DNA from 2 places in the Bacillus sp. NEB1478 genome. Region 2 is predicted to be linked to the other one. Evidence: a T-box and tRNA genes for the amino acid it is inferred to sense, from the RefSeq annotation. Region 2 holds a T-box; the other holds one or more tRNA genes.
The links. A T-box is a leader RNA that pairs with one kind of tRNA and senses whether it is charged. The one in region 2 lies ahead of proS (proline--tRNA ligase), so its partner is inferred to be a tRNA-Pro.
Positions count from the first base shown of each region.

Region 1: it encodes a tRNA-Pro, which carries the amino acid that the T-box ahead of proS (proline--tRNA ligase) is inferred to sense. The anticodon was not compared.

Region 1 covers NZ_CP134049.1:3,688,906-3,705,287, reverse strand. Annotated here, with positions in the region: gene RGB74_RS18795 (STAS domain-containing protein) at 480-1,304, shown strand; gene RGB74_RS18790 (STAS domain-containing protein) at 1,321-1,677, shown strand; gene RGB74_RS18785 (anti-sigma regulatory factor) at 1,680-2,081, shown strand; gene RGB74_RS18780 (PP2C family protein-serine/threonine phosphatase) at 2,093-3,100, shown strand; gene RGB74_RS18775 (STAS domain-containing protein) at 3,162-3,494, shown strand; gene rsbW (anti-sigma B factor RsbW) at 3,491-3,973, shown strand; gene sigB (RNA polymerase sigma factor SigB) at 3,939-4,730, shown strand; gene RGB74_RS18760 (SpoIIE family protein phosphatase) at 4,727-5,335, shown strand; gene RGB74_RS18755 (hypothetical protein) at 5,423-5,692, opposite strand; gene RGB74_RS18750 (Tex family protein) at 6,046-8,217, shown strand; gene cmpA (cortex morphogenetic protein CmpA) at 8,254-8,376, opposite strand; gene RGB74_RS18740 (SprT family protein) at 8,473-8,931, shown strand; tRNA gene RGB74_RS18735 (tRNA-Asn) at 9,109-9,183, shown strand; tRNA gene RGB74_RS18730 (tRNA-Ser) at 9,187-9,277, shown strand; tRNA gene RGB74_RS18725 (tRNA-Glu) at 9,281-9,355, shown strand; tRNA gene RGB74_RS18720 (tRNA-Asp) at 9,385-9,460, shown strand; tRNA gene RGB74_RS18715 (tRNA-Gln) at 9,479-9,553, shown strand; tRNA gene RGB74_RS18710 (tRNA-Lys) at 9,599-9,674, shown strand; tRNA gene RGB74_RS18705 (tRNA-Leu) at 9,685-9,768, shown strand; tRNA gene RGB74_RS18700 (tRNA-Leu) at 9,819-9,904, shown strand; tRNA gene RGB74_RS18695 (tRNA-Arg) at 9,941-10,017, shown strand; tRNA gene RGB74_RS18690 (tRNA-Pro) at 10,023-10,099, shown strand; tRNA gene RGB74_RS18685 (tRNA-Gly) at 10,108-10,181, shown strand; tRNA gene RGB74_RS18680 (tRNA-Ile) at 10,191-10,267, shown strand; rRNA gene RGB74_RS18675 (16S ribosomal RNA) at 10,445-11,994, shown strand; rRNA gene RGB74_RS18670 (23S ribosomal RNA) at 12,264-15,200, shown strand; rRNA gene rrf (5S ribosomal RNA) at 15,393-15,508, shown strand; gene RGB74_RS18660 (trans-sulfuration enzyme family protein) at 16,232-16,382, shown strand, end outside.
Region 2 covers NZ_CP134049.1:2,558,365-2,574,746, forward strand. Annotated here, with positions in the region: gene RGB74_RS12645 (helix-turn-helix transcriptional regulator) at 1-479, shown strand, start outside; gene RGB74_RS12650 (cold-shock protein) at 548-736, shown strand; gene RGB74_RS12655 (YtxH domain-containing protein) at 906-1,463, shown strand; gene RGB74_RS12660 (heavy metal translocating P-type ATPase) at 1,725-3,593, opposite strand; gene RGB74_RS12665 (DUF47 domain-containing protein) at 4,160-4,777, shown strand; gene RGB74_RS12670 (inorganic phosphate transporter) at 4,790-5,788, shown strand; gene RGB74_RS12675 (SMP-30/gluconolactonase/LRE family protein) at 5,825-6,703, opposite strand; gene RGB74_RS12680 (dicarboxylate/amino acid:cation symporter) at 6,854-8,107, opposite strand; gene proS (proline--tRNA ligase) at 8,268-9,698, opposite strand; T-box leader at 9,867-10,078, opposite strand; gene RGB74_RS12690 (LysM peptidoglycan-binding domain-containing protein) at 10,351-11,754, shown strand; gene RGB74_RS12695 (sugar phosphate isomerase/epimerase family protein) at 12,199-13,167, opposite strand; gene RGB74_RS12700 (Gfo/Idh/MocA family protein) at 13,164-14,225, opposite strand; gene RGB74_RS12705 (Gfo/Idh/MocA family protein) at 14,222-15,256, opposite strand; gene RGB74_RS12710 (ThuA domain-containing protein) at 15,513-16,235, opposite strand; gene RGB74_RS12715 (LacI family DNA-binding transcriptional regulator) at 16,321-16,382, opposite strand, start outside.

The DNA of each region.
Region 1 (16,382 bases), 1.1 Mb from region 2:
TTTTTAGGATTTTTTTAAGGTTGTTGTCGTATACATTGTTGCTTTTGATAGCAGTTGATTTCCGTTCCAAGGTTGCTCGCTTTCCGCGGGGCAGACGGTGAGCCACATTCGGACGTTTCACTTTTAAGTGTCTCACCCGCCAGCCTGTCCCGCAGGACAAGGAAAGCTACGACAGCGATGCATCGCACGAAGAAAATGTGATCTTCATTTTCGAGGAGTCTCACACCTTTTACTCCAATCAACTGTCAAAGAAGCCTATAAAATAAGATTGTTGCATCAAGGGTATTTTTGCACCTGCCTCAAACGGAGTCCAATTACTTTCAAAAATACAAAGGTCGCAAAAAGAACTTTTTTTTCTGAAAGGTTTAGCTTTTAAACAAATGGGTTATATATCCAAGGTTAGAAAAGAGTAAACATTGCAGAAAATTATCAGAAATGAAATAATGAAAGAGATACTATGCAGTGGGGGTGCAAAATAATTGGACAACTTGATTGTGCAAATGATTAATGAAAATCAAGAAACCCTTAAAAATAATTGGCTAACTGAAGTCAACGTTTTTAAAGAAAAAGAATTAGTTGCTGCTTCTACCACTATGAAACTGAGTGAAGAAACAGATCAGCAATTCTTTGAGTTGCTTATTAAACACATTAACTACCATGATATTTCAAAGGATGGTACCCTTGATCAATTTTTTGATCAAGTTCTTCATACAGGTTTACCGTTAAGTTATTTAACGCAAGGGTTACAAGCGGCACGCCGCGTAATCGTCAATTTTTTAGTTGAAAGGATTTCCGATAAAGAAAAACTGATTACGATTTATCGTGAAATCGACACATGGTTAGATCCGATTTTAAACCGTGTTGTTGAAAATTCTTCTCAAATTTGGGAAAGAACCGTATCCATTCAGAAAACAGCATTGCTGGAGTTAACAGCTCCGCTCATTCCAGTTTTTCAAAATATCAGTGTCATGCCGTTAATCGGCTCTATTGATACGGAACGTGCTAAATTAATTATGGAAAACTTACTGAATGGTGTAATTAAATACAGGTCTGAAGTAGTTTTGATCGATATAACTGGAGTTCCTGTCGTTGATACGATGGTCGCTCATCATATTATCCAGGCTGCAGATGCTGTACGTTTATTAGGTTCAAAATGTATCCTTGTTGGAATAAGGCCTGAAATTGCACAAACAATTGTCAGTCTTGGCATTGACTTGAGTTTGTTCCCAACGAAAAGCTCTCTTCAAAAGGGTATGGAAAGTGCTTTAGAATTTACAAACCAGAAGCTAGTAAGCAATAAATAGGGAGTGAATAGATAAAATGAGAATTCCTATTTTGAAATTGCATGAATATTTATTGATAACGATACAAGTCGAGATGGATGATCAAACAGCACTTCAATTTCAAGAAGACTTGCTAAATAAAATTCATGATACAGGTGCTAAGGGTGTTGTTATTGATTTAACATCCGTTGACATGATTGATTCATTTATCGCTAAAGTCCTTGGAGACGTTGTAAGAATGTCAAAATTAATGGGTGCACAGGTTGTGCTGACCGGCATACAGCCTGCGGTTGCTATTACTTTAATCGACCTTGGAATTTCAATGAGAGAAGTTTCAACAGCACTTGACTTAGAACAGGGGCTTGATAAATTGCGTCTGGAACTGGAGGGATGATTATGGACATCCAATCCTGTGTGGAAGTACGCAATGAGTGGGACATCGTAAGTGCCCGGCAGCTAGGAAGAAACATGGCAAAAGAGCTAGGTTTCGGAAATGTTGACCAGGCTAGAATCACAACTGCTATTTCTGAACTTGCGCGTAACATTTATTTGTACGCGGGTAAAGGTAAGATTTGTATAGAACCTATTGATCAATTAGGAAAAAAAGGTCTTCGCATTATTGCGATAGATAATGGGCCAGGAATCCGCGAAATCCGAAAAGTTATGCAAGATGGATACACGACATCTGGTGGCTTAGGTGCAGGATTACCAGGTGTGAAGCGATTAATGGACGAATTTTCGATCGAATCCACTATTGATGTGGGAACGGAGATTTCTGCTACTAAATGGCTTCGTTAGGAGGAGAGCTCTTGACTGCAAAAGATGTACTAACTGAACGTTACCAAGATCTATTATCGGTCTATCTAAAAGCAAAGAATGAAACAACACTTTATAAAGGCCAGCAATTCAGCAGAAAATTACTCGAACAGCAAATCTCTCCTGAGGATCTTGTTAGCTTGCACATACAAGTTATGGACGAACTCTTTCCAGATATGTCTGATGAAATGAGAGATTCTTTTGATTTTCTTTTAGAGGCTATGATCGGATATGGTTTTGCATATCGCGAACATCAAAGTCTGAGAGATAAACAGCAGCAGCTTGAGTCTGAAATTGAAGTTGCCGCAAGTATGCAGCAGACATTGCTCTTAAGTGATGTGCCTCAGTTTGATGAGCTGGATATTGGTGTTGTGAGTGTCCCGGCTAAGAAAATGAACGGCGACTATTTCAATTTTGTAAAAAGTGGAAATAGCCTTAGTGTTGCTGTGGCTGATATAATCGGCAAAGGCATACCTGCTGCACTTTGTATGTCTATGATCAAATACGCGATGGACAGTCTTCCTGAAGAACAAATGAAACCTCATTTACTTCTTGAAAACTTAAATCGAGTTGTTGAGCAAAATGTAAACAGCAACATGTTCATCACAATGTTTCATGGTGTTTACGAACCTGAAAGTCATAAGTTTTTCTATGCGGGAGCGGGTCATGAACCTGGTTTTATTTATAATGCAGCAGAAGATAAGTACGAGGATCTGATTGCTAAAGGATTAGTGCTTGGAGTATCACGCACAACAACCTATCACCCGTATGAAATGGAAATACAGGTCGGAGATATGGTTATTTTACTTTCAGACGGTGTTACAGAATGCCGAACAAGCAAAGGTTTTATAGAAAGAGAAGAAATCGTAACACTTATACGGAAGTACATGGACTTGCCGGCACAGCAAATTGTTGAAAATGTGTTTAAGGAACTGGACCGTTTACAAGAATTTGAGCTAAGAGATGACTTCACTTTAATTATTTTAAAACGAATTGTTTAACACTTGCTGTTTTAGGGAAGTGTACCATATCGGTTTCTAATTAAAGCCTGGGGGGAAAATAATGAATTTACAAATCAGCCAACATCAAATAGATAAAACGCACGAATTAACATTATCCGGAGAAGTTGATGCATATACAGCTCCGAAGTTAAAAGAAGTAATGCTTCCATTAACAGAAAGTGAAGGAAACACTGTTGTTGTTGACCTTTCTGGTATTGATTATATGGATAGTACAGGATTAGGTATTTTTGTTGGAGCGTTAAAATCTTCTAAAGCTAACAATAGTTCATTAAAGCTTCGAGGAATGACAGATCGGGTGAAAAGAATTTTTGAAATTACCGGATTAACAGAAGTAATGGATATTGAAAGCGGAGTAAAGGGGGAGGCGCTATGAGAACAGCGTCCGACTATATTGAAATGAACGTTCCCGCTAAACCGGATTACGTTGGTGTAGTTCGACTAACGATTTCTGGCTTAGCGAACAGAATGGGATTTTCATTTGATGAGATTGAAGATATAAAAATCGCAGTTTCTGAAGCTTGTACGAACGTTGTTAACCATGCTTACAAAGATCAAGAATTAGGGCAAGTTCGTATTGGCTGCAATATTTTTGAAGATTGCTTAGAAATTACTGTGTTAGACCAAGGAAAAAGTTTTGATGTTGAATCTATCTCAGAAAATCTTGGCCCAGTGGATGGTAAATCCGTTGATCAATTGAACGAAGGAGGTTTAGGCCTTTTTCTCATAGATACGTTAATGGACAAGGTAGAAATAAAAAGTGAAGCCGGTGTCATGGTAACAATGACAAAGTATCTTCACAGAGATGAGGTGGAGGAACATGTCGACAGAATCTCGCCAGCGCCTTCACAGTAAAGAGCAAGTATATGAATGGATTGATCAATTGCAGGAGGACCCAAAGAATGAAGTGATTCAAACTAATTTGGTTCTCCAATATCAAGATCTAGTTCATTCACTTGCACGAAAATTTTCTAAGGGGAAAAGCATCCATGACGATTTAGTTCAAGTCGGTATGATTGGCTTGCTTGCAGCGTTTAGAAGATATGATAAAACGTTTGGCAGATCGTTTGAATCGTTTGCTGTCCCTACTATAGTAGGAGAAATCAAACGCTTTATTCGCGACAAAACATGGAGTGTACATGTACCGCGCCGAATTAAAGAATTGGGACCTAGAATTAAAAAGGCAGTAGAAGAACTAACGACTAGCCTTCAAAGATCTCCGAAAATCGCAGAGATCGCCGACTATCTTGAAGTTTCTGAAGAAGAAGTGCTAGAAACAATGGAAATGGGTAAAAGTTATCAAGCCCTTTCAGTTGATAGTTCGATCGAAGCTGATCAAGAGGGGAGTACAGTAACACTTCTTGACCTTGTTGGCTCAGCAGATGCTGGTTTTGATCAGATTGATAAAAGAATGCTGTTAGAAAAAGCGTTTGCTGTTCTATCGGAACGCGAACGTGAAATTCTTCAATGCACGTATTTCGAGAATTTGAGCCAGAAGGAAACAGGTGAAAGACTGGAGATTTCCCAAATGCATGTTTCAAGATTACAAAGAAGAGCATTGGAGAAATTGAAAGAAGCACTGAGAGTATCACCTTCGGAGGCGCTTAGATGATCGAACACCAACAGTATAAAAAAGCATTGGTTTCTTCTTACCAGAATCCCAAAAAAGGGAATGAACTTTGCGGAGATAGCTTTTATACAAGGGAAACAGAGGACTATTTAGTATGTGCCGTGGCTGATGGCCTTGGGAGCGGAAAACTAGCAAAAGATGCATCAGGGAAAGCAACTGAGATTATTGATCAGAATCATTATGAGTCTGTAGAGCAATTGATGAAATTTTGTAATGAAGGTCTTAGACAAACCCGCGGTGCTGTAATTGCGATTTTAAAAGTCGATTATAAAAACAAAATGGCCACCTACTCAGGAGTTGGCAACATTCGTTTTATGATTTCTACTGAAAGACAGCGTGCGGTTCATCCGCTTCCAAAAGTAGGCTTTCTTGTAGGAAAACCCGAAAAGTTTAAAATTCAAGAGTTCAAATTCGAAAAAGAAATTTCGTTTATGCTCTATTCTGACGGGATGGACATTCATACCGTAAGCCGTTCACTTCTTACGAAAATGATTTCACCTAAAGAATCGGTGAATTATATAAGCGGGCTGCCGCAGGACGTTAATGACGATGCTACAGTTTTAGTAGGTCAAGTTAATCTCGAATAGCGAAACATCATCCTTATCAATATTAGGATGGTGTTTTTTGTTTTTGTTGATTGATAAACTTCTTATCTCTTCGTCAGTTTCATTTTCTCAGTGCTCATGTAGGTTTACTTCACTCCGCGCTTCGAAAATTTCACTTCCTCGACCTACTCGTTTCTGAATCAACAAAAGATTTGAAGTGGAAGATAAGCTGCGAATCTCTTCGTCAGTTTTTATTCTGCGGTACTCACGTAAGTGTAAATACGCTCCGTTTCCTCGAATCTTCACTTCCTCAACCTTCTTGCTTCTAAATCGCCAAACGATTTGAAGTGGATGAAAAGCGGCGAATCTCATTTTCATTTTCATTTTCTCAGTGCTCATGTAGGTTTACTTCACTCCGCGCTTCGAAAATTTCACTTCCTCGACCTACTCGTTTCTGAATCAACAAATAATGAATGTGTTTTTTCTAAAAGATTATAGCTAATGGTGTTCTGTAATTTAACACCAATGACAAGGTGATTGGAGTGTAAGGTGCGAGACTCCAGCGGGATTAGCGGGACAGGTGAGACCATTCAATGTCGCATAGCGACGAGTGGGCTCACCGCACGCCCCGCGGAAAGCGAGCATCCTGAAACGGAGATCAACTGCACTCAAAAACAACATCTGGTCGTCATTTTATAGAAATGCATTTATTCGTTATAATAGATGTAATTGATTGAAAAGGAGTGTTCTTATTGGGACAACCTGTGAATGAACAAGCATTACTTGTCATCGAAAAGGAATTGAACATTAAAGGGAAACAAATTAATCAAGTGATCGGCTTATTGGAAGAGGGGAATACGGTTCCTTTTATCGCGCGTTACCGTAAAGAATTAACAGGTGGTCTTGATGAAGTTCAGATCAAAGATATTATGGATCGCTGGACATACCTTCAAAATCTTGCTTCCCGAAAAGAAGAAGTAATCCGTCTCATAGACGATCAAGGGAAACTTACAGATGAACTAGCAGCATCCATTAACAACGCTCAAAAACTTCAAGAAATAGAAGATTTGTATCGTCCATACAAACAAAAGCGGCGTACAAAAGCGACAGTTGCAAAAGAAAAAGGATTAGAGCCATTAGCTTTGTGGTTATTAGAACAACGAAATGAAAATCCTTTGGACGCTGCGAGATCATACATAAATGAGGATAAAGAGGTATTGTCTGCTGAAGATGCCATTCAAGGTGCGAAAGATATTATTGCTGAAATGTTATCTGACGATGCAGATATGCGAAAATGGATTCGCGAAGACACATTCTCGAAAGGCGAGATAAAAACAGAAGGTAAAAATACAGAGGCCGACGAGAAGAAAGTATTTGAAATGTACTATGAATACCAAGAACCAATCCGAAAAATCGTTCCTCACAGAGTTTTAGCGGCAAACCGCGGTGAGAAAGAAGATATTTTAAAGGTTGGAATCAGTACTCCATCTGAACTAATCATCTCGAAAATGGATCGTAAAACGGTAAAAAGATCTGATTCTCCGGCTGTCCCTTATATTCGTGAAGCCATTGAAGATGCTTATAAACGATTAATAGCGCCGTCTATCGAAAGAGAGATTCGCGCAGCGTTAACAGAACAAGCGGAAGAACGCGCAATACACATATTTTCTGAAAATGTAAGAAGTCTTTTGCTTCAGGCACCTCTAAAAGGTAAAGTGGTTTTAGGTGTCGACCCTGCTTACCGAACAGGCTGTAAGTTAGGGGTTGTAGATGAAACGGGAAAGGTTCTTCACATTCAAACCATCTATCCTACACCGCCGCGTTCAGAAGTGGAGAAATCTGCAGCAGTCGTAAAACAGCTGATTGATAAATATGATATTGAAATTGCTGCGATCGGAAATGGTACAGCATCACGCGAAACAGAACAATTTATTGCAGAAACGCTAAAAGATCTGCCGAAATCTGTTGCGTATGTCATTGTAAATGAAGCGGGAGCAAGTGTATATTCAGCATCGACTGTAGCTCGCGAAGAGTTCCCGGATCTGCAAGTAGAGGAAAGAAGTGCAGTTTCTATCGCCCGCAGACTTCAGGATCCTTTAGCAGAACTCGTGAAAATCGATCCAAAATCAATTGGTGTTGGACAATATCAGCACGATGTTTCTCAAAAGCGTTTGGGTGAAGAAATCTCATTTGTTGTTGAAACAGCGGTTAACCAAGTCGGTGTAAATGTAAATACAGCATCATCCTCACTGCTTCAATATGTTTCGGGATTATCTAAAACAGTAGCTCAAAACATTATCGTAAAAAGAAATGAAGTCGGTAAATTCCAGAACCGAAAAGAACTGAAGAAGATTCCACGCCTAGGTGCGAAAACTTATGAACAATGTATCGGATTTTTGCGCGTTATGGAAGGCGATCAGCCATTGGATCAAACAGGCATCCATCCGGAAAGCTATACAGGAACGATTTCTTTATTGAAAGAATTAGGTTTTACAACAAAAGATATCGGGACAGAAGCACTTGCTGAGATATTAAAGACGATTTCACTTGAAGAAACTTCTGCTAAACTGGATATAGGCGTGCCAACATTAAAAGACATCATCGATGGACTAACAAAACCTGGCCGTGACCCTCGTGATAATTTTTCAGGACCTGTTCTAAAAACAGATGTACTTAAAATGGAAGATCTATCAGCAGGGATGGAACTGCAAGGGACTGTTCGAAATGTGGTAGACTTTGGGGCCTTTGTAGATATTGGAGTCAAACAGGATGGGCTTGTCCATATTTCAAAATTGACAAACCGTTTTGTAAAAAATCCAATGGATGTTGTAAGTGTCGGTCAAGTTGTAACCGTTTGGGTAGACTCGGTCGATGTAGCCAAACAAAGAATTGCATTAACAATGATAGCTCCTAAAAAGGGATAAAAAAGCATACATGAAAAAAAGCGCTTCTCCAGCAGATTATTCTTCACTGGAGGAGTGCTTTCGATTATAAAAGAACCAGCACTGATTTAATAAACGGATTTGGTAGCGATCTTTCTGGTAATATGCGCGGCGGAGCTGTCTTTTGAACCATGTAGGCATTAAATGACCTCCTTGAACTTCCCAACCGTTATATGTGTATTAGTCTATGTTGGGGTGCTTGTTAGTGTGAACCTTGAAAAAGTAAGGAGTATAAATATGACTGATCTAGAACTGCAGAAATTAACGGAAAGCCTCTCAGCGGAATACTTCAATAAACCGTTCCGGCATGAGGCAACTTTTAATAAAAGACTGCGCACAACAGGCGGTCGTTACCTTTTAAAATCCCATAATATCGAATTAAATCCGCACCTTTATGCAGAGTTTGGGATGGAAGAATTGATCGGCGTTATAAAGCATGAACTTTGCCATTACCATCTTCATATTGAAAAAAGAGGTTATAAGCATGCTGACGCTGATTTTAAAGTGTTGTTAAAAAAAGTCGGGGGATCACGTTTCTGCCAATCGGTTCCAGGAAAGAGGAGGACGGAGAGTTATAAATATCACTATATATGCAAAGACTGTATGCAGTCCTATAAAAGAAAGCGGCTAATTGATACAAAAAGATATGTATGCGGGAAGTGCCGTGGAAAATTGAAACAGGTTTCTTCAAAATAGGGTGTTGACTTCAAAGATAGGTATGTGGTAATTTAATAAAGTCGCTGTAAGACATGACACATACATAACCTTTTACAGAAGGTGTTTACAGCACAGTACAACTTAGAAAAAACCTTCTAAATGAGGTTGACATTTAAACCTAAAACAATTATGATATTAATTGTCCTTAAAAGACATTCCACAGTAGCTCAGTGGTAGAGCTATCGGCTGTTAACCGATCGGTCGTAGGTTCGAGTCCTACCTGTGGAGCCATACAGAGAAGTACCCAAGTGGCTCAAGGGGCGCCCCTGCTAAGGGTGTAGATCGCTAACGCGGTGCGAGGGTTCGAATCCCTTCTTCTCTGCCATGTGGCCCGTTGGTCAAGCGGTTAAGACACCGCCCTTTCACGGCGGTAACACGGGTTCGAATCCCGTACGGGTCACCATTAAGAATTTAATAACCTTTATATAAAGTGGACTCGTGGTGTAGTGGTTAACATGCCTGCCTGTCACGCAGGAGATCGCCGGTTCGACCCCGGTCGGGTCCGCCACTTTTATGAAATAGGCATTGGGCTATAGCCAAGCGGTAAGGCAACGGACTTTGACTCCGTCATGCGATGGTTCGAATCCATCTAGCCCAGCCATTTTTTTCTTTTCAAGATGATTGTTTAACCGAAAGTTTTTAGTGAGAGCCATTAGCTCAGTTGGTAGAGCATCTGACTTTTAATCAGAGGGTCGAAGGTTCGAATCCTTCATGGCTCACCATATTTTTAACGCGGGTGTGGCGGAATTGGCAGACGCGCTAGACTTAGGATCTAGTGTCTTTGACGTGGGGGTTCGAGTCCCTTCACCCGCACCATACTTTTTTAACTTATAAGTTGCAGTGCTCATGCGCTGGCATCTAGCCGCGCGGTCGTGGCGGAATGGCAGACGCGCTAGCTTGAGGGGCTAGTGGGGGAAACCCCGTGGAGGTTCGAGTCCTCTCGACCGCACCAACTTATCACAACAACATATAATGCAATTAATAATAGGCGCCCTTAGCTCAGCTGGATAGAGTGTTTGACTACGAATCAAAAGGTCGGGAGTTCGAATCTCTCAGGGCGCGCCATATTACGGGAAGTGGCTCAGCTTGGTAGAGCACCTGGTTTGGGACCAGGGGGTCGCAGGTTCAAATCCTGTCTTCCCGACCATTCTTTATGCGGGTGTAGTTTAATGGTAAAACAAGAGCCTTCCAAGCTCTGGTCGTGAGTTCGATTCTCATCACCCGCTCCATTTTTTAACGGGCCTATAGCTCAGCTGGTTAGAGCGCACGCCTGATAAGCGTGAGGTCGATGGTTCGAGTCCATTTAGGCCCACCATAATCTTATAAAAAAAGATTTTTAAAAAACGCTTGACTTTATAACTTCGATTCGGTAAGATGATAAAGCTGTCTCGAGAAAAGACAAGCAAAACAAGTTCTTTGAAAACTGAACAAAAGAAATAGGTAAGGAATTAAATTAATTCCGTCAGTTTTAAAAACGAGCAAGACAAACACTTTTATGGAGAGTTTGATCCTGGCTCAGGATGAACGCTGGCGGCGTGCCTAATACATGCAAGTCGAGCGAATGAAGAGGAGCTTGCTCCTCTGATTTAGCGGCGGACGGGTGAGTAACACGTGGGTAATCTGCCTGTAAGACGGGGATAACTCCGGGAAACCGGGGCTAATACCGGATAATAAGAAGAAACGCATGTTTCTTTTTTGAAAGTCGGTTTCGGCTGACACTTACAGATGAGCCCGCGGCGCATTAGCTAGTTGGTGAGGTAACGGCTCACCAAGGCGACGATGCGTAGCCGACCTGAGAGGGTGATCGGCCACACTGGGACTGAGACACGGCCCAGACTCCTACGGGAGGCAGCAGTAGGGAATCTTCGGCAATGGGCGAAAGCCTGACCGAGCAACGCCGCGTGAGCGATGAAGGCCTTCGGGTCGTAAAGCTCTGTTGTTAGAGAAGAACAAGTACGAGAGTAACTGCTCGTACCTTGACGGTACCTAACCAGAAAGCCACGGCTAACTACGTGCCAGCAGCCGCGGTAATACGTAGGTGGCAAGCGTTATCCGGAATTATTGGGCGTAAAGCGCGCGCAGGCGGTCTCTTAAGTCTGATGTGAAAGCCCACGGCTCAACCGTGGAGGGTCATTGGAAACTGGGAGACTTGAGTGCAGGAGAGAAAAGTGGAATTCCACGTGTAGCGGTGAAATGCGTAGAGATGTGGAGGAACACCAGTGGCGAAGGCGGCTTTTTGGCCTGTAACTGACGCTGAGGCGCGAAAGCGTGGGGAGCAAACAGGATTAGATACCCTGGTAGTCCACGCCGTAAACGATGAGTGCTAGGTGTTGGGGGGTTCCACCCTCAGTGCTGAAGTTAACACATTAAGCACTCCGCCTGGGGAGTACGACCGCAAGGTTGAAACTCAAAGGAATTGACGGGGGCCCGCACAAGCAGTGGAGCATGTGGTTTAATTCGAAGCAACGCGAAGAACCTTACCAGGTCTTGACATCCTCTGACCACTCTAGAGATAGAGCTTTCCCCTTCGGGGGACAGAGTGACAGGTGGTGCATGGTTGTCGTCAGCTCGTGTCGTGAGATGTTGGGTTAAGTCCCGCAACGAGCGCAACCCTTGACCTTAGTTGCCAGCATTCAGTTGGGCACTCTAAGGTGACTGCCGGTGACAAACCGGAGGAAGGTGGGGATGACGTCAAATCATCATGCCCCTTATGACCTGGGCTACACACGTGCTACAATGGGTGGTACAAAGGGTTGCGAAGCCGCGAGGCCAAGCCAATCCCAAAAAGCCACTCTCAGTTCGGATTGTAGGCTGCAACTCGCCTACATGAAGCCGGAATTGCTAGTAATCGCGGATCAGCATGCCGCGGTGAATACGTTCCCGGGCCTTGTACACACCGCCCGTCACACCACGAGAGTTTGTAACACCCGAAGTCGGTGGGGTAACCCTTTTGGGAGCCAGCCGCCGAAGGTGGGACAGATGATTGGGGTGAAGTCGTAACAAGGTAGCCGTATCGGAAGGTGCGGCTGGATCACCTCCTTTCTATGGAGATTATGAGACAGCTAGTCTGTTTCGTAAGTACGCCTATTCTTCTTTTGTTCAGTTTTGAGAGAACTCAAAACTCTCAACTAAATAACATTTTTTCGTTCTTAAAGATCGGAAAGGTTATTTTAACTATGTTCTTTGAAAACTAGATATCGACATCCAAACAATATGCAAGGCAGATATATATTATTTATCTGCGCCAAGCAATAACTTTTTAAGTTAAGTTACGAGAAACGAAGAAATTCGAAGTTGATCGTAAGTTATAAGGTTAAGCTAGAAAGGGCGCACGGTGGATGCCTTGGCACTAGGAGCCGAAGAAGGACGGGACGAACACCGATATGCCTCGGGGAGCTGTAAGTAAGCATTGATCCGGGGATTTCCGAATGGGGGAACCCACCATCCGTAATGGGGTGGTATCCATATCTGAATACATAGGGTATGAGAAGGCAGACCCGGGGAACTGAAACATCTAAGTACCCGGAGGAAGAGAAAGCAAATGCGATTTCCTGAGTAGCGGCGAGCGAAACGGAATCAGCCCAAACCAGAGGGCTTGCCCTCTGGGGTTGTAGGACACTCTATACGGAGTTACAAAGGAACGAGGTAGGTGAAGTGGTCTGGAAAGGCCAGCCGAAGAAGGTAACAGCCCTGTAGCTGAAACTTCGTTCCCTCCAGAGTGGATCCTGAGTACGGCGGGACACGTGAAACCCCGTCGGAATCCGGGAGGACCATCTCCCAAGGCTAAATACTCCCTAGTGACCGATAGTGAACCAGTACCGTGAGGGAAAGGTGAAAAGCACCCCGGAAGGGGAGTGAAATAGATCCTGAAACCGTGTGCCTACAAGTAGTCGGAGCCCATTAACGGGTGACGGCGTGCCTTTTGTAGAATGAACCGGCGAGTTACGATCCCGTGCAAGGTTAAGTTGAATAGACGGAGCCGCAGCGAAAGCGAGTCTGAATAGGGCGACATAGTACGTGGTCGTAGACCCGAAACCGTGTGATCTACCCATGTCCAGGGTGAAGTTCAGGTAACACTGAATGGAGGCCCGAACCCACGCACGTTGAAAAGTGCGGGGATGAGGTGTGGGTAGGGGTGAAATGCCAATCGAACACGGAGATAGCTGGTTCTCCCCGAAATAGCTTTAGGGCTAGCCTCGCGGCAAGATTCCTGGAGGTAGAGCACTGATTGGACTAGGGGCCCCCACAGGGTTACCGAATTCAGTCAAACTCCGAATGCCAGAGAATTATCCGCGGGAGTCAGACTGCGAGTGATAAGATCCGTAGTCAAAAGGGAAACAGCCCAGACCATCAGCTAAGGTCCCAAAGTATACGTTAAGTGGCAAAGGATGTGGAGTTGCCCAGACAACCAGGATGTTGGCTTAGAAGCAGCCACCATTTAAAGAGTGCGTAATAGCTCACTGGTCGAGTGACTCTGCGCCGAAAATGTAACGGGGCTAAACGTATCACCGAAGCTATGGCTTGTACCGTATGGTACAGGGGTAGGGGAGCGTTCGAAGTGCAGCGAAGTCAGACCGGAAGGACTGGTGGAGCGCTTTGAAGTGAGAATGCCGGTATGAGTAGCGAAAGACAAGTGAGAATCTTGTCCATCGAAAGCCTAAGGTTTCCTGAGGAAGGCTCGTCCGCTCAGGGTTAGTCGGGGCCTAAGCCGAGGCTGAAAAGCGTAGGCGATGGATAACAGGTTGATATTCCTGTACCACTTCCTTTCCGTTTGAACGATGGGGGGACGCAGTAAGGTAGGGTGAGCGCACTGATGGAATAGTGCGTCTAAGCAGTTAGGCTGTTGGATAGGCAAATCCGTCCAACGTGAAGGCTGAGCTGTGATGGCGAGGGAAATTTAGTACCGAAGTCCCTGATCCTACACTGCCAAGAAAAGCCTCTAGTGAGGAAAGATGTGCCCGTACCGCAAACCGACACAGGTAGGCGAGGAGAGAATCCTAAGATGATCGGGAGAACTCTCGTTAAGGAACTCGGCAAAATGACCCCGTAACTTCGGGAGAAGGGGTGCTCTGATAGGGTTTATCGCCCGAGAGAGCCGCAGTGAATAGATCCAAGCGACTGTTTAGCAAAAACACAGGTCTCTGCGAAACCGCAAGGTGAAGTATAGGGGCTGACACCTGCCCGGTGCTGGAAGGTTAAGAGGAGGGGTTATCCTTTTAGGAGAAGCTCTGAATTGAAGCCCCAGTAAACGGCGGCCGTAACTATAACGGTCCTAAGGTAGCGAAATTCCTTGTCGGGTAAGTTCCGACCCGCACGAAAGGTGTAACGACTTGGATACTGTCTCAACGAGAGACCCGGTGAAATTATAGTACCTGTGAAGATGCAGGTTACCCGCGACAGGACGGAAAGACCCCATGGAGCTTTACTGCAACTTGATATTGGATTTTGGTACAGCTTGTACAGGATAGGTAGGAGCCTGAGAAGCCGGAGCGCCAGCTTCGGTGGAGGCGTCGGTGGGATACTACCCTGGCTGTATTGAAATTCTAACCTAGAACCGTGATCCGGTTCAGAGACAGTGTCAGGTGGGCAGTTTGACTGGGGCGGTCGCCTCCTAAACAGTAACGGAGGCGCCCAAAGGTTCCCTCAGAATGGTTGGAAATCATTCGCAGAGTGTAAAGGCACAAGGGAGCTTGACTGCGAGACCTACAAGTCGAGCAGGGACGAAAGTCGGGCTTAGTGATCCGGTGGTTCCGCATGGAAGGGCCATCGCTCAACGGATAAAAGCTACCCTGGGGATAACAGGCTTATCTCCCCCAAGAGTCCACATCGACGGGGAGGTTTGGCACCTCGATGTCGGCTCATCGCATCCTGGGGCTGAAGTAGGTCCCAAGGGTTGGGCTGTTCGCCCATTAAAGCGGTACGCGAGCTGGGTTCAGAACGTCGTGAGACAGTTCGGTCCCTATCCGTCGCGGGCGCAGGAAATTTGAGAGGAGCTGTCCTTAGTACGAGAGGACCGGGATGGACACACCGCTGGTGTACCAGTTGTTCCGCCAGGGGCATAGCTGGGTAGCTACGTGTGGACGGGATAAGTGCTGAAAGCATCTAAGCATGAAGCCCCCCTCAAGATGAGATTTCCCATCACGTCAAGTGAGTAAGACCCCTTAGAGATGATGAGGTTGATAGGTCTGGTGTGGAAGCGTGGCGACACGTGGAGCTGACAGATACTAATCGGTCGAGGGCTTATCCTTAAAAAAGCATAACGTTTGGAAACGTCGTATCTAGTTTTGAGAGAACATACTCTCAACTTAATAAAAGTAGTTTTTTCAGAAGCGAGAAGGTCGAGGAAGTGAAGTTTTGAAGGAACGGAGCGTATTACACATACGTGAGTACCGGAAGAACGAAACTGACGAAGAGATTCGACGCTTATCAAAAAACTTAGGTTCAGTGATGATGGCGAAGAGGCCACACCCGTTCCCATACCGAACACGGAAGTTAAGCTCTTCAGCGCCGATGGTAGTTGGGGGTCTCCCCCTGTTAGAGTAGGACGTCGCTGAGCAAATGAGGAAGATGGATGAAAATCCATCTTCTTTTGTTTTGAAAAGCCTCGGATCGAATTCGCAGATGTCGATTCGTGACTATTGCAAGAAAAACTGTAGGATTCGAGCCAAAAAGTGTGGGATGGCATTCAAAAAGGGTGAGATTGTCAGAGCTAATTGTGGGATTATTGAGCCAAAAAGCGAACAAAAAGGAAGAAGATGGATGAAGATCCATCTTCTTTTTATTATCTATAAGTGAGATTTCGGTCAAAAAAGCTAAAAAACGTTAAAAATAAGATTAAAAATGAAGAAGATGGACCCTTCCATCTTCCAACCTTATAATAACACCTCTTCACAAACCCCTAAAAGCGCCCGCCACTCCATAATTCCACGGTAATCGCCAATAATTCCACGGTCAAAGGCTACATATCCACGAAAAAACCCATTATATCCACGTTAATTTTGATTTAACCACGAACCGACATGATTCAACAAAATTCACATCAAACTCGCATCAAATTCACTCACCCATTCTCTGCCATAGTCATTGCAGGTGAAACCCAGGAAAATCACTTTATACCAACGTTAAATTCCATAATTCCACGTTAGGTGCCTTTTTATCGAATTTTCGACAGTATTCCATCGCACTCCTAAAGTTGTGAGCAAACTTCAAAACATATCAATAAGACTTCGTACGTTTTTATGCTACACTAGGTATTAAAAATAATGGGGAGGTCATTTTAATGAAAGATGTTCATTTCGATACTTCAACAGTACATGCAGCTGGTCATTCCGGGGTTAAGTCTGTAAGCAAAATAAAACCGATCTACCAGACTTCTGCTTTTTCTTTTTCGAGCTTAGATGATTTAGAGGATTATTTTCGCGGTAAGAACG
Region 2 (16,382 bases):
GTACTAAACTATACAGCAACATACAGCCTATAGGAATTTATAGTGAAAATGGGGATTGGTACTGTCCAGCCTATTCCTATTCCCTTTCAGATTTTCATATTTTTTGTTTAAATGACGTCTTGAATGCTGTAATCAACTTTGAACCAATGGAAGTGAAAGATTTTTCAGAGATTACGATCCATAATTGGGCAGCCGAAATCGTCCCTCGGTCTTTTTTGCATCTGGATGCTGATATTGAACCCGAAGGAATATCTTACTGTAAGTCGCATCCTTATTTGAAAACAATGTTAACGATTGATGAAAATGGTGCAGCGCATCTAAATGGACAAATTTTATACATGCATATAAAAAAGTTCGCTGAGTATTTGTGGATTTTAAAAGGAGACATCATTGTACATTCCCCGCAGGAAATCAGGCAATTACATATGCAATGGTCTGAAGAAATCTCACAAAAATATTCCACTTTGCTAAATATGTAATCTAATTGATACATAATTTCCGTCATTTGGGAGTATACTATAAGTAGTAAAGAAAAAGGGGGATAACTATGGCTTTTTTTTCAAAACAACCTTCAGAGCCGATTCCAGACGTAGAAACAAAGGTATGGGCTTGCACAGGTGATGGCTGCACATGCTGGATGCGCGCTGATTATTCTTTGCAAAAAGAACCGCAATGTCCCATTTGTAAATCTGATATGAGTGAAGAAATTCGTATGCTTCCTGAACTCAAAAGCTAATAACAGATAGATGAAGCGAGCCGGGTAAACACCCCCGGCTTTTTCTATTTGTCTCTGCTCTATACCTCTTTCTGCTTATATTGTCGCTCCCGTCGTTTATGTTAAGTGTTTATCTTTTAACAGATGCGGGTACGTTTTCTATACAAGTAAAAAAGGAGGAATAGATATTATGCATAACGAAACAACAACTACTGCGACAGCCGAACCTGTTTTTACTCACTCAGATTATCAAACACAAGAAGCAGCGGAGAATAAAGGATCTGGATTTGCTACGGGACTCGTTCTTGGAGGACTAGCCGGTGCCGCTGCGGCTTTGCTATTAGCTCCGAAGAAAGGAAACGAACTGCGTGAAGACTTGCGCGATTCATCGATTAAGCTAAAAGAACGTACAATGCAAATGAAAGATGAGACAATGTTAAAAGCAAAACTCGGAAAAATGGATGCTAAAGATGGTGTTGATTCTATGAAAGAAAAATCAACCAATCTATCTGTTTCTGCTCGCCAGAAACTGCAAGAAGCTAAGAATAAAGCAAGTGAAATGAAGAAGGACACGAAAGATGCTGTAAATGAGGCAAAGGAAGAAGCGAAAAAAGATAACTATTCTACGCAATCAACATCAACTTCCTCTAACGGTCTATCAGCAGCTCCCACATCATCAGTTACCGTAACTAAAACAGGAACTGATGAAACAGCGTACGCAAAAAAACAAAGTGATCTAAACAAATAATCAATAAATAAAAAGAGGATGACCCAAAAGAAGATCCATTAATCGATTGGGTCATTCTTTTTGTCGAAAAATCGAATAATTGTGAGTTACGTCGAATTATTGAAATTAGTGTGGATATAATGGTCGTTTCCGTGGAATTATCGAAATTAACGTGGATATAATGGACATTACCGTGGAATTAAATAATATTGATAGCTTCGAATAACAAAAAACGGCTCAAATAGGTTCATTTATCTATTTGAGTCGTCTCTTTTTTTCTTATTATCTTAATAATCGAAGTCCGTTTAATATGACTAATATCGTGCTTCCCTCGTGTCCGACTACACCAAATGGCAGTGTTAGCACTTGAAAGAAATTCGCTCCAAGCAAGAGGCAAATGACTGAAACGGAAAAAATGATATTTTGCCTGACAATCTTCGAAAGACGTTCAGATAAGTTCATAGCATAGAGCAGTTTACTTAAATCATTTTTAACTAGCACTACATTCGCTGTTTCAATTGCAGCATCACTGCCCATTCCCATTGCTACACCTATATCTGCAACAGCTAGAGCTGGAGCATCATTAACTCCGTCTCCTATCATGGCAACTATCGCTTGTTTATCTTTCCATTTTTTCAGTGTATTGACCTTATCCTCTGGCATACAAGAATAGCCGACCTCATCCACCTTTGCTAATTTGCCGATCTCCTCTGCTCCGCGTTTCGAATCACCAGTCAGCATTAAAGTTAAAATTTGTTTTTGCTGAAGAGCTTGAATGGCTTCAACACTTTCATCACGAACAGAATCTCCAATAAGAAAATAACCTGCCAAAACTTTATCCGCTGTCACATACACAACAGTTTGCGCATTCACATCACCTTCTGCAAACACCTTAGAAAAAAGCTTTCTCTCTTCTTTATCAGTGATACCTGCAAGCTCACGGCTGCCTACACTCCATCTAATCCCATTCGCTATCGCTTTTACGCCTAAACCAGGAATATCCTCGTAGTCCGTTAACTCAACTTTATTTTCTTCTGCATTTACTTCCAGGATAGCTAAAATAGCCTTTGCCAATGGATGTGTGCTGTTTTTTTCAATAGCATATATAACCGGACGGATTTCTTCTTCTTTTAGTGAAGGGTGATTGAATACGGTTGTTTTCACCGTTGGATTTCCTTCAGTCAATGTTCCTGTTTTATCAAAAGCCATAACGTTTACACTTTTTATTTTTTCTAAGTAAATACCGCTCTTAAATAAAATCCCTTGTTTGGCTGCATTTGAAAGGGAAGCTAGTAAAGCAGGCATTGTAGAGGCAACAAGTGCACAAGGAGAAGCGACTACAAGCAAAACACATGCACGATAAAGAGATTCCGAATAACTCCAAAAACCAGCAGAACCGGGAACAATTACGGTTAAAGCTGCAGCCATTAGTACAAAAAGAACATATTTCGCCTCAAATTCTTCTATCTTACGCTGAACAGGAGGAGCTTCGTTTTGCGCTCTATGAACAAGATCGATCATTCTTTGAAAAACAGAATCTTTCATATACTTCGTCACGATAATTTCTAACAATCCTGATTGATTAAGCGTCCCAGCAAGCACTTTGGATTCTGGTTTAATTTCTTTTGCTGCAGCCTCACCAGTTAGAGCTGATTCATTTACAAATGAAGATCCCATCTGTACTATGCCGTCTGCGGGTATCCTTTCACCTGGCCGTACTTTTATCGTATCGCCTGGCTTTAAAGTCGAGGCATTTACCCTGACTTCTTTAGTTCCTGAAATAAGCATTGCTTCTTCAGGCTGCATGGAAATGAGCGCTTTAATTTCGCGATCGCTTTTTTGCAGTGTGTACATTTCAAGTGCACCAGAATAAGCAAAAATTAAAATGAGTGCAGCACCTTCTCCCCAGTAACCGATTGAAGCCGAACCAATTGCGGCTATCATCATCAGCAGTTCTACATTTAACCGTTTCTCTTCTAACGTTTGCTGAACGCCTTCAACCGCTTTCGCGTATCCGCCAAATAAAAAGGCAAGAATATAAAAAAGAACATAGTAAGGAGATTGTGAATATGTTTCCGTTAGCCAGGCTACAAGTATTAATGCGCCTGAGGTCGTTGCAAGAATAAGCTGTGCACGTGCAGAAAGCTCCATCCGTATTCCCTCCTCATCGCTTCCTGAGAATAACAATCATCCTCAATACCCATATAAAAGTAGAAATGCTGCCGTCTCAATGACAGCAGCCTGAAAACTTTCCAATATTCGGTTCCTAGCCCTACTAGTTTATGTTCAATCTAATAAAACGTGCTTATGAGTTATGTATTATTTTTTCATTATACCCCTAAAAAATGAGAAAAACTACTTCCTTAAGAAGCAGTCTAAACGATTACAAAGGTAAATTCCTTTTCTTAAAAACGACCACACTAAAGCTGAACAGTATTAGCGAGAAATACCTAATAAGACTCCAAGCAGAAACTAGTGTGAATTCAAGGGCTTTCAACCGAAAGCTCTTTTTTTGTCTGAACTTTTATATAGAGGGTAAACTGATAAAGATATATTAACTTTGTAAACGAATTGTAAATTATTCGTTACAATTCAATCTTTTTCGACAATGGCTCACATTTTTTTGTATAATGTGTTGGGTGGTAAAAAAAAGAGAAAATACTGCCAGCAATAAAGTTACAGAAAAAGGATTAAAGACATTTCTTTTGGAGGGTACTATGTTTAACAAGAAAAAGGACAAGTTTTCTGTCATGCTACTGGATATTGCCAGCAACTTAAAGGAGTCTGCTGAATATTTCCACGATTTTAAAATTAAGAACGAAAGTGATTTGCGTGAATTTGCAGATCGTTTAAAAGAACTTGAATCTAAAGGGGATTCCTTCGTTCATACAATTATTTTAGAATTAAACAAGGTATTTATTACTCCCATCGAAAGAGAAGATATTCTTCAGCTTGCGATGACAATGGATGACATTTTAGATGGTATTGAACAGTCTTCTGCTCTTTTTGATATTTATGCGATCACAAATCCAGACGAATACATGGTGAAATTTGTTGAGAACATTAAATTATGTGCTGAAGAGATCCTGATCTCTGTTAATTTACTTGCTGATAAAAAATTAGTTGCTATGCGTGAACACGCAATTAGAGTGAAAGATTATGAATCAAGATGTGACGATCTTTATCGTGAAGCACAGCGTCAATTATTTTCAACCGAAACTGATCCAATCAAAGTTATCAAGTATAAAGAAATGTACGAAGTGCTTGAAGGCATTGCCGACAGCTGCCAGAACGTTGCGAATACACTTGAATCTATCATCATGAAAAACGCGTAACGGGTGATCGGTATGGATACAGTTTTACTAATAACTATACTCATTGTGGGATTTGCACTCGCGTTTGACTTTATCAACGGTTTTCATGATACAGCAAATGCCATTGCAACTTCTGTTTCAACAAAGGCATTAACACCAAGGAGAGCTATTATTTTAGCTGCTGTCATGAACTTTGTCGGGGCTATGACATTTACTGGTGTAGCGAAAACTATTTCGAAAGACATCGTCGACCCTTTCACTCTTCATAATGGGGATGTCGTTATTCTAGCAGCACTTATCGCAGCGATTGCTTGGAACTTAATCACATGGTATTACGGAATTCCAAGCAGTTCTTCACATGCGATCATTGGTTCCATTGCAGGTGCAGCGATTGCAGCTTCAGGATTTGACTCGCTGCATTACTCAGGTTTCATTAAAATTATCGAAGGCTTGCTTATCTCGCCTGTTTTAGCATTTGCCGTTGGTTTTGTTTTCTATTTAATTATCAAATCAATTTTCAAAAATGCTAATTTATCAAAAACTAACAATGGATTCCGCAAAGTACAAATTGTAACGGCGGCGTTCCAAGCTTATTCTCACGGAACGAACGACGCACAAAAAGCTATGGGGATCATTACAATGGCTCTAATTGCAAATGGTTATACAGACAGCACAGATATTCAGACTTGGGTTCAAATTTCATGTGCGATTGCAATGGGACTTGGAACTTCAATTGGCGGATGGAAAATCATTAAAACAGTCGGCGGTAAAATCATGAAAATCCGTCCTGTAAATGGAGTAGCCGCTGATTTAACTGGGGCATCTGTTATCTTGGGAGCATCTGCTCTTGGTATTCCAGTAAGTACAACACACGTTATTACCTCTTCCATATTAGGGGTAGGTTCTTCTCATAGACTTAGAGGCGTTAAATGGGGAACGGCAAAAACGATGATTATTACTTGGTTCATCACACTTCCGATCTCTGCTACATTAGCTGGATTAATTTATTTCGCGCTAAACTTAATTTTCTAATAAGAAAAAGCCAGGAACTGGAGTCCTGGCTTTTTACTATCCTTCAAAATAATAATTACAGCTGCCTATACATTCCATTTTTACTCTAAATACGCCGCCTGCATGAGGGTATTTGACTAATTCTTCATCATTCGTACCTGTTCTGGCAGTTGTAATGTATAACTCATCAAGACTTTCACCGCCAAACGTACATGATGTCACATTTTTTGCTGGAACACAGATTTCGTCTATTTGTTCCCCTGTTTCAGGATTCCAGCGGGAAACTCTCGCACCGCCCCAATGAGCAATCCACAGCATTCCATCTTCATCAATCGTCATGCCATCCGGGTTGCCGACTCCCTGCGGAAAAGCAATAACATCTTCTGGATTCGTAATATTTCCTGTTTCGTTATCGTATTGATATCTTGTTACCTTTCTTGTAGGTGTATCAATCAAATACATATATCGATGATCGGGTGACCAAGCGATACCGTTAGAAATCGTTAACTGACTGACTTTTTTCTCAACTGTTAGATCAGTATGTAAACAATAAAGAGACCCTTTCTCCTTTTCTTCATTCAGACTCATCGTACCTGCCCAAAAGCGGCCTTTAGGATCTACCTTTCCATCATTAAAGCGATTACCAAGCATATGACCTTCAGGATCAACAATTTGTTCTAGTGAATATGTTTTCAGATTTAAAGAGTAGAAACCCTTTTCCATAGCAAGAATCAAACCGCCCGATTTTCTAAGAACTGCAGCTCCTACTAGCTGATCAAGCTGGATTTCTTTGTTGTCATTCGTGTTCGGATTATGAATGCATACTTTTTTATTCTGAATATCAACCCAGTAAAGCAGCTGATTTTCACGATCCCAGCATGGTCCCTCCCCAAGTGTAGCTTTTGCATCAACGACAAGTTGAATTTCTTTTTTCATAAAAATAACACCTCAATTCTAGTATTCGCTGCTTATCATTTCCCTCGTTTAATAAAATGAATGCATGATGAGAAGAAAACTTGGCTCTTTTGTGAAAAGAAGAAACCCACCGTCTGTATTTCTGACGCTGGGCACCCTCAGGTAATTTTTTTATGCTCCCATTTTCTCTTGTTTGGAAGACGTTTTGTTCGTTAGCCAATTCTTTCCTTCGACAAGTCGTGCTGTCATCATGCTGGCTACGTTATCTCCAGTAGCATTTAACAGTGTTGCTGGAGGATCAATGATCGCAGAAATAGCTGCTATGATTGGAAGAGCTTCAACAGGAAATCCAAATAAAGAGAGAATAAGCATCTCTGCAATTAGACCTCCTTGAGGGATCGCACCCATTACCATACCAACGAGCAGTGCAATCGCACCTACTAAAAGGTACGTGTTAAAACCTGAAAAATCCATTCCAAAAATACCAAACAAGAAGGTAATCTTCAATACTCCGCCGATAACGGAGCCATCCTTATGAAGAGTTGCACCAAGCGGAATGGTCGTTTCACTAATATCATAGGGAACCCCCATCTTTTTGGATGCTTCTAAGTTTACAGGAATGCTCGCCGCAGAACTGCACGTTGCTAGACTTGTAACAGATGGTGAGACCATGTTTTTCCAAAACGTGCGGATTCCGAGTTTCCCGTGTGCCATCCACGCATAAAGTGTAAAGAATCCAAAGAAATAAACGATCGAAAATGGATAATAAAACATAACTGCTCTAAAATAAGAACCTAATAAAGTTGGACCAAACTCACCTACTAGCGCTGCAAAATAAGCGCCAAGTCCAATTGGTGCATAATACATAACGTATTTAACCATCTGCAAAGTGACGGCACTTCCAGCGGTTAGAAAACCAGCAAGCGGCTTTCCTTTTTCACCTACTGCCGAAGTTGCGAGTCCAAGCAATACTGAGAAAAGAATGAGTGCCAACATGTTAGCACGGCTTAGCAGATCCACAAAATCGGGAACTGTTACTGTGCTGACGAGCTGTTCTCCAATTGATACTTTCTCACTTGCAGCATCAGGCTTAACAAGGTCAATCTTTACACCGTCAGCTGGCGGGAAAAATTTAATTGCTGCCATACTGACAACAGCTGCCACAACTCCAGTAAATAAAAAGACCTTCATCATAGAACTGATAATCTTGCCAAATCGCTTTGCGCCTGCCATATTAGCGACACTCGACGAGATGGAGAAGAAAACAAGGGGTACAACGATCATGAACATTACATTTAAAAATAAGTCCCCGAACGGTTTAAGTACAGTAGCCTTCTCTCCCATGACAGAGCCTATTACACTTCCGATTGCGATGGAAATGAGCAGGATGATAGGCGAGCGATAGGCTTTCCATGTGTTTTTCATAATAATACTCTCCCTTAATAATTTCATTGTTACTTTATATATTTTAAACGTAAAAAATTATTTTCATAGAGGTACTTTGAAAAATAGGAGAAAGGAGAGGGGGACAGACCCGGGTCTGTCCCCCTCTCCTTTTTTTCACTTTTGGGTTCTTTTGTTACTTTTAGTAAGCTTTTGCCCAATAGACTAAGTGCTTTGCCTCTTTCTCGCAGCAAACGCATTGATCAGACAGCTTTTGTTGGACAAACGGCATACATCTGGAAGTTGCCCCTGTTTCATCTTTTATAAAGTCCTCACACACTTGGTCACCGCACCACATGGCTTTAATAAAACCTGTATTTTCTTGAAGTGTTTCTTTAAATTCATCATACGTTTTTGCAATCGATGTTTTTTCTTCTCTATGTTTCAGCGCTTTTTCGTATAGGTTTTTCTGAATATCTGTCAGCAGCTTTTGCACTTGAGATTCTAAGTCACTCACAGACAAGGTTTGTTTTTCGCCGGTGTCTCTTCGAACGAGGATAACCTGTTTTTGCTCGATATCTCTTGGTCCCACTTCCAATCGGAGAGGTATTCCTTTCATTTCATACTCATTAAACTTCCAGCCTGGCTTTTTGTCACTTGCATCGATTTTGGTACGAATACTTCCTGAGAGTTGTTCTTTTAGTTTGTACGCATAATCGAGCACGCCTTCTTTATGCTGTGCAATTGGTATGATCATCAATTGAGTTGGTGCAATTTTTGGCGGTACTACAAGCCCTCTGTTATCACCATGAACCATGATCATGGCACCGATAATCCTCGTCGTAAAGCCCCAAGATGTTTGCTGCACGGTCTGCAGCTTACCTTCTCTGTTTGTAAAATCGATACCAAATGCCTTTGCAAATCCATCCCCTAGATGGTGAGAAGTACCTGACTGCAATGCTTTTCCATCATGCATCAAACTTTCGATCGTGTACGTATACTTTGCTCCAGCAAATTTTTCTTTTTCCGTTTTTTGTCCTTTGATCACTGGCAGCGCTAAATATTCTTCACAAAGCTCTGCGTATACATTAAGCATACGCACCGTTTCGTCGTGTGCATCCTCATCCGTTTCGTGGCACGTATGACCTTCTTGCCAAAGGAACTCAAGAGTTCGAAGGAATGGCCGTGTTGTCTTTTCCCATCTCACAACGTTTGACCACTGATTGTAAAGCTTTGGCAGGTCACGATAGGAGTGAATAATGTTTTTAAAATGCTCAGCAAAAAGGACTTCAGAGGTTGGCCGAACACAGAGGCGTTCAGTTAGCTTTTCTTCTCCGCCATGTGTTACCCATGCCACTTCTGGTGCAAATCCTTCGATGTGATCCTTCTCTTTTTGGAGAAGACTCTCTGGAATAAAAAGCGGCATATAAACATTCTCATGCCCTGTTTTTTTAATTGCTTGATCAAGCTGCTGCTGGATGTTCTCCCAAATGGCGTATCCGTATGGCCGCAAAATCATGGAGCCGCGTACACTCGAATAGTCGATCAGCTCAGCCTTTGTAACAACATCGGTATACCATTGGGCAAAATCATCTTCCATACTTGTTACATCTTTTACAAATTCCTTCGTCATCTTCTAGCACCTCACAGTTTTTGATAAAGAAAACTTAGCTGACGCCTATCCTTATCCGTCAGCCTTAACTGCACTTATACTTTAAACCTTAACTTGTCACTGCGATGCTAATCACCGTGGAAACAAGCTATGCACTCCTAAAGTGTAAATAAAAAAGCCCTGCTCATCATTAGGGACCAAAATTTGGCGGTACCACCCTAATTCAAAGCAAAGCTTTACACTCTTTCATGATAACGGTTTTGAACCGCTGTTATCTTCTCGTTGATCAGATACAGAACTCAAAGGCAGGTTCGATTGGCAGTCAGTAGGAACTTTTCAGCATTTAGCTCCCTCTCTGGAAAAGACAAACACAACGTACTAATCCTCATCCATGTTTCGATTGTTGTTTTTGAAAATTATATAGAGTTTGGCATGATCTGTCAATTATTGATTTTGATAAGCTTCGAATCTCTTCGTCATCTTTGTTCTTACGGTACTCACGTATATACGCTCCAATCCTCAGAACTTTGCTTCCTCGACCTTCTCGCTTCTGAAAAATCAATTTAATTTTTGAAAATTTCAAGGTGGGGACAGACCCGGGTCTGTCCCCCTCCTACTCTCATATAATCTGCTTTTTTTAATATATTAGTTACAGGGAAAAGGAGGCGTTTGTATGTACATTCATGTCGTTCAAGGCGGTGACTCACTTTGGAAGATTTCACAGCGGTATGGGGTAGGTATCAATTCTATCGTCAAAACGAACGGACTTGAAAATCAAAATATTTTAGTAGTTGGTCAGGCTCTTGTTATTCCAAACGACTTTCCTATATACACCATACAATCCGGTGATACACTGAGTAATATTGCAGCGCGTTATGGCACTACTGTTACCAGTTTAATTGGCTGGAACAATATTCCCTTAGCCTCTGTTATTTATGTTGGCCAGGTGATTGATATTCCCATACATGTTGTAAAACAAGGTGAATCATTGTATACCATTGCGAATCGGTACGGAGAAACGGTAAAGGCTATTCAAACAGAAAATAAAATCACAAATCCAAACTTGATCTATCTTGGAACTAGACTTTCAATTCCTTACAATCGACCGGTAAAAGAAGTGAACGCGTATATTACAAACTTTGGAGCTGTAAATCAGGCGGAAGTAAGAAATGTTGGATCTTTCTTAACGTATATTACGCCTTTCAGTTATTCGATAACAAAGACTGGTGAGCTTATTTCTCTACAAGATGAAGGAGTCATATCAGCCGCAAGAATAAATAGAGTTGCGCCGATTATGGGTGTAGCTAACATTGAGAACGAAGCATTCAATTCAGAATTAATAAAAACGGTTCTCGATAGTGAGAGTTTACAAGAAACGCTGTTAACAAACATTTTAAACACGATGCAGACTAAAGGCTTTAGAGGCGTAAACTTTGATTTTGAGTACGTTTATCCAGAGAATAAAGAAGACTACAACAACTTTTTAAAACGCGCTGTTGCAAAATTCAAACCTTTGGGCTATTCCGTCTCTACCGCAGTTGCTCCTAAATATAAAGAAGATCAGCCCGGTTTACTGTATGAAGCACACGATTACAAAGCACATGGAGAAATTGTTGATTTTGTCGTCGTAATGACATATGAATGGGGATGGGCAGGGGGACGTGCAATGGCGATTGCTCCACTGGATGAAGTAAGAAAAGTACTGGATTATACAGTAACAGTCATCCCTCGTGAAAAAATAATGATGGGAGTTCCGACATATGGACGTGATTGGACATTGCCTTTTGTTCAAGGAACATTCGCTAGAACACTGAGCCCTGTAGCCGCTGTCAATCTCGCCGCACAAATGAAAGTAAATATCGAGTTTGACGAAGGCGATGCCTCACCTTGGTTCAAATACACAGACTCGCAAGGTAAAGTGCACGAAGTTTGGTTTGAGGACGCGAGAAGTATGAAAGCAAAATATGAAACTGCCAAAGAATACGGGTTGCGCGGAGTAAGCTTCTGGGTGCTCGGCATACCATTCCCCCAGAATTGGCCTGTGATACGGGATCAGATGAGAGTGAGGAAGATCTGATAATAGATTTGAATATATTTTCTATATATACATTGAAGTTGTCCTCAAGTAGATGTCTAATTTTGTCGGATGATGTCATCTCGGGGATATATCGCCATTTTCCGTTGAATTATTGTAAAAATCCGTTGAATTATAGAGCTTTCTCGTGAGATTATTGCAGAAATTCGTTAGATTATTTTATTTGGAGATCACCGTTCACTATCTTCAGACCTTAACTTGCTATTTTATTTTCCCTTCATTACATAAATGGTCTTTATTTATGAAATGTTGATCAGTTTTGATTCAAAACTGTCCCTTATTTAAATAAAATCAGTGCATTGATGAAAAAAAGCCTGCAATCCAACTTAATCTGGATCGCAGGCTTTCTTAATAAAGGGGTGTGCACCCCACAAATACAAATCTGGTGATTTGTATTTTTAGGGGGTCAGACCCCCTCCTTTTGTACTAGACCCACCACATCTCTGTAGGCTGTTCGGCGATTAAAATAGACTGAAGGTTCTTCACCGCTCGAGTGAACCCTTCTTCGATCGACATGATAGGATCTTCATGTTCGATGCTTACCACATAGTCATAACCGTATGTACGCAGCGCACTCATCATGTCAGACCAATCTTGAACAGAGTGGCCGCATCCAACAGAACGGAAGCTCCATGCACGTTTCTGTACAGCGCCGTATGGCTGCATGTCCGTTAGACCGTACATGTTGATGTTGTCTTGATCCAAGTATGTGTCCTTCGCATGGAAATGATGGATCGCTCCAGCTTTTCCAAGGATTTTTATAGCAGCTACTGGATCGATGCCTTGCCACCAAAGATGAGAAGGATCTAAGTTAGCACCGATTGCGTCACACGTTTCCTCACGCAGTTTTAGCAAAGTATGCGGTGTGTGTACTAAGAAACCGCCGTGCAGTTCTAAGCCGATCTTCACACAATGATCTTTTGCAAACTGTCCCCATTTGCGCCAGTACGGGATCAGTTTCTCTTCCCATTGCCACTTCAGTACATCGCTGTATTCGTTCGGCCAAGGTGACACTGGCCAGTTCGGATACTTCGCACTCTCGGAATCACCTGGTACACCTGAGAAACAGTTTACGACAGGAATTTTCATCAGACTTGCCAGCTCCACAGTTTTTACAAACGTATCATGTGATTCTTTAGCAAATGCCTCATCAGGAGAAATCGGGTTTCCGTGACAGCTGAACGCTGAAATCGTCAGGCCGCGCTTTTCCACTTCATGCAGGTAAGAAGCTCGCTTTTCTTCGCTTTCCAGTAATTCGTCTAGTGGGCAGTGAGCGTTTCCAGGATAGTTTCCAGTCCCGATCTCAACCGCTTGAACCCCAGCTTCTTTTACGTAATCAAGCATTTCTGTAAATGTTTTTTGCGAAAAAAGAACTGTAAATACACCTAATTTCATGCTTTTGTCACTCCTTTTTCATTCTGAAGCTGAATGCTTTTACCCATCAAACTGCTTGCGTAAATGCCTTCGATAATACGCGAAGTATTCATCGCCTCTTCAGCTTTTACTAAAGGTTCAGCTTGCCCTAAACAGCTTTCCACAAAGTTCAGTGCTTGTGGGATACCCGGATTGTCATCACCTGAGATCCAATCCGCTTTTGTCGTTGTCATCATGCCATTTTCCGCTTTATTCACTGCGAAAGGAAATACGTTAAGTCCGCCTCGGTCGCCAGAGATGCTCAACAGCTCGGCATCAGCAGGAATGTTTGCTGCCCACGACGTTTCAAACAAAACAGTCGCGCCATTTCCTAAACGGATATATGAAGTAACATGATCATCCACTTCAAACGTTTCAGCATCAAATGAACCCCATTGGTTCACTTGCTCAGCTTCACGGCTTATTGTGTTATACGTTTGGCCGGAAACTTCAACCACCTTTGGATTTCCTAACAGCCAAAGCGTCAAATCCAGCAAGTGGCAGCCATAATCTATTAAACTTCCTCCGCCTTGAAGTTCTTTGTTTGTAAAAACTCCCCAGCCTGGTACCTTACGTCTTCTTAAAGCTTGTACACGAACTACTAGCGGATTGCCCACTTCTCCCGCTTCCATCACCCGTTTAGCAGCTTGAGATTCTTTCATAAAACGGTAATGATAAGCAATGGAAAGCACTTTTCCTGATCGTTTTTCAGCTTCGACCATCTCAGCACACTCTTCTACTGTCATAGCCATCGGTTTTTCACAAAGCACGTGCTTACCTGCATCTAATGCGGCAACTGTGATCTCTTTATGAAACTTGTTCGGGGTACAAATGACAACCGCATCAACGTGGTCCCACATATCATGAAACGTCGTAAAATAGTTCGGTACGTGAAATTTTTCCGCGACACTTTTTGCCACTTCTACATTAACATCACTGATTGCTGTTATTTCAGCTTTGTCTCCAAGTTGTTGAAATGCCGGGATATGACGGCCTTGTGCAATGCCGCCAGCCCCGATTATGCCGATTCTTAACTTCATGCGTGAACACCCGTTTTTACTTTTTCGATGGTCTTCTTTTCGTTTGATTCAAGTGCCGCTAAAATAACAGCCAGTGAACGTTTTCCTTCTTCACCGGTGATTAACGGTGCACTGCCTGATTCGATCGATTCAACAAAATGATCGACAACCTGGGAGTTTGATTGATTTTCATTCGTTTGAATTGCACCAAGCTCATAGCGGACAACAGATCCGTTTGTATACTGTGCTACAAGCGAGTATTTCGGATCATCTTCTAAACGAAGAATACCTTTTTCCCCATAAATGATGGTTGAGTTGTCTTCTTTCGCTGTGTATGACCAGCTAGCTGCCAGTGTACCGATGATTCCGTTTTCCGTTTTCAGCACACATACTGCCGTGTCGTCTACAGAAGCAAAATCTTTTGCACTCGTTTCAATGAATGAACCTACTTCAACGATTTCTTCACCAAGGATGTAACGCATGAGGTCTGTTTTATGAACGCCGAGGTCGCCCATCGCACCGATAAAAGCTTCATCCTTTTTAAAGAACCAGCTGTTCTTGCCATCAACGCTCCACCCTTCAGGTCCAGGGTGGCCAAAAGCTGTACGGAAGCTGTAAATCTTGCCAAGCTCACCGCTCTCAATGATTTCACGAGCTTTTTGGTGAGCTGGAACAAAACGCTGGTTGTGGCCGATCATAAGTGTCTTGCCGCTTTTTTCTGCTGCATCAATCATCTCTTCAGCTTCGGTTAATGAAGTTGCCATCGGCTTCTCACATAAAACATGCTTGCCTGCTTTTAATGCAGCTACAGAAATAGGAGCATGCAAATAGTTCGGCGTACAAACGCTAACCGCTTCCACTTCTTCAAACGCAAGTAGTTCGTTGTAGTCCGTGAAAATCTTTCCACCGTATTTTACATTGGCAGCTTCGGCACGTTCTTTTACAACATCACAGACCGCAACGATTTCTACTTCATGATTGTTTGCATATTCCGGTAAGTGGCGGTGCTGAGCGATGCTTCCACATCCGATGATCCCAACTTTTATTGTCATAATTAGTTCCTCCTCATAATCTTGGTTAATATTTTATTGGACTGTTTTTTTAGAGATTGTTGTTTTAACAGGCTTTTAACACAATTAGATGAAAAGTTGATTGGAGTGCAAGGCGCGAGACTCCTTTGGGAGCAGAGACAGGTGAGACACAACCGGCGCAAAGCGCAAGGTGGCTCACCGCACGCCCCTCGGAAAGTGAGCATCCTGGAACGGAAATCAACCTCACCTTTTTGGGTTAATGTACAAAAACATCCTTTTATTTTGCTGCAATTGCTTCTAGCGGCTTAGCATTGCCGTAAACAGGTGCTGCACTTCCAGATGGAGCTAAGAATGACACTGCGTTCGTGATTACTTTTTGAACGTCTTTGTTGTGATAAGTCGGGTATGTTTCATGTCCCGGACGGAAGTAAAAAATCTTTCCTTTTCCGCGGTTATATGCACAACCGCTGCGGAACACTTCTCCGCCTTCAAACCAGCTGACAAAAACCAAATCGTCTGGAGTTGGAATATCAAAATGCTCACCATACATCTCTTCTTTTTCAAGTTCGATGTATTCACCAAGACCTGTTGCAACAGGATGGCTCGGATTCACAATCCAGATGCGTTCTTTCTCATCCGCTTCACGCCACTTAAGATCACATGATGTTCCCATCAGCTTTTTGAAGATTTTAGAAAAATGTCCTGAGTGGAGAACGAGCAGTCCCATACCTTCTAAAACACGCTGATGTACTTTATTTACAATCTCATCATTTACTTCGTCATGTGCAAGATGTCCCCACCAAACTAATACGTCTGTACTGTTAAGAACTTCATCTGTCAATCCATGCTGAGCGTCATCTAATGTAGCAGTTCTTACATCGTGGCCGGCATTCTCTAGAAATTCCGCAATCGCTCCATGAATTCCTTTTGGATAAATTTCTCTTACTGTCGGGTTCTTTTGCTCATGGCGGTTTTCGTTCCATACTGTTACTTTAATCATCTGATATCCTCCTAAAATTGTAAGCGTTTTACGTAAACGTTTACGTTATTTACAAATAAAAATGAAGCGGACGTTATGATCAGTTTTACTTTGTACGTAAATCACTGACAGACTGCCTCTCTACGATCGTAAATGGCATGAAACGAC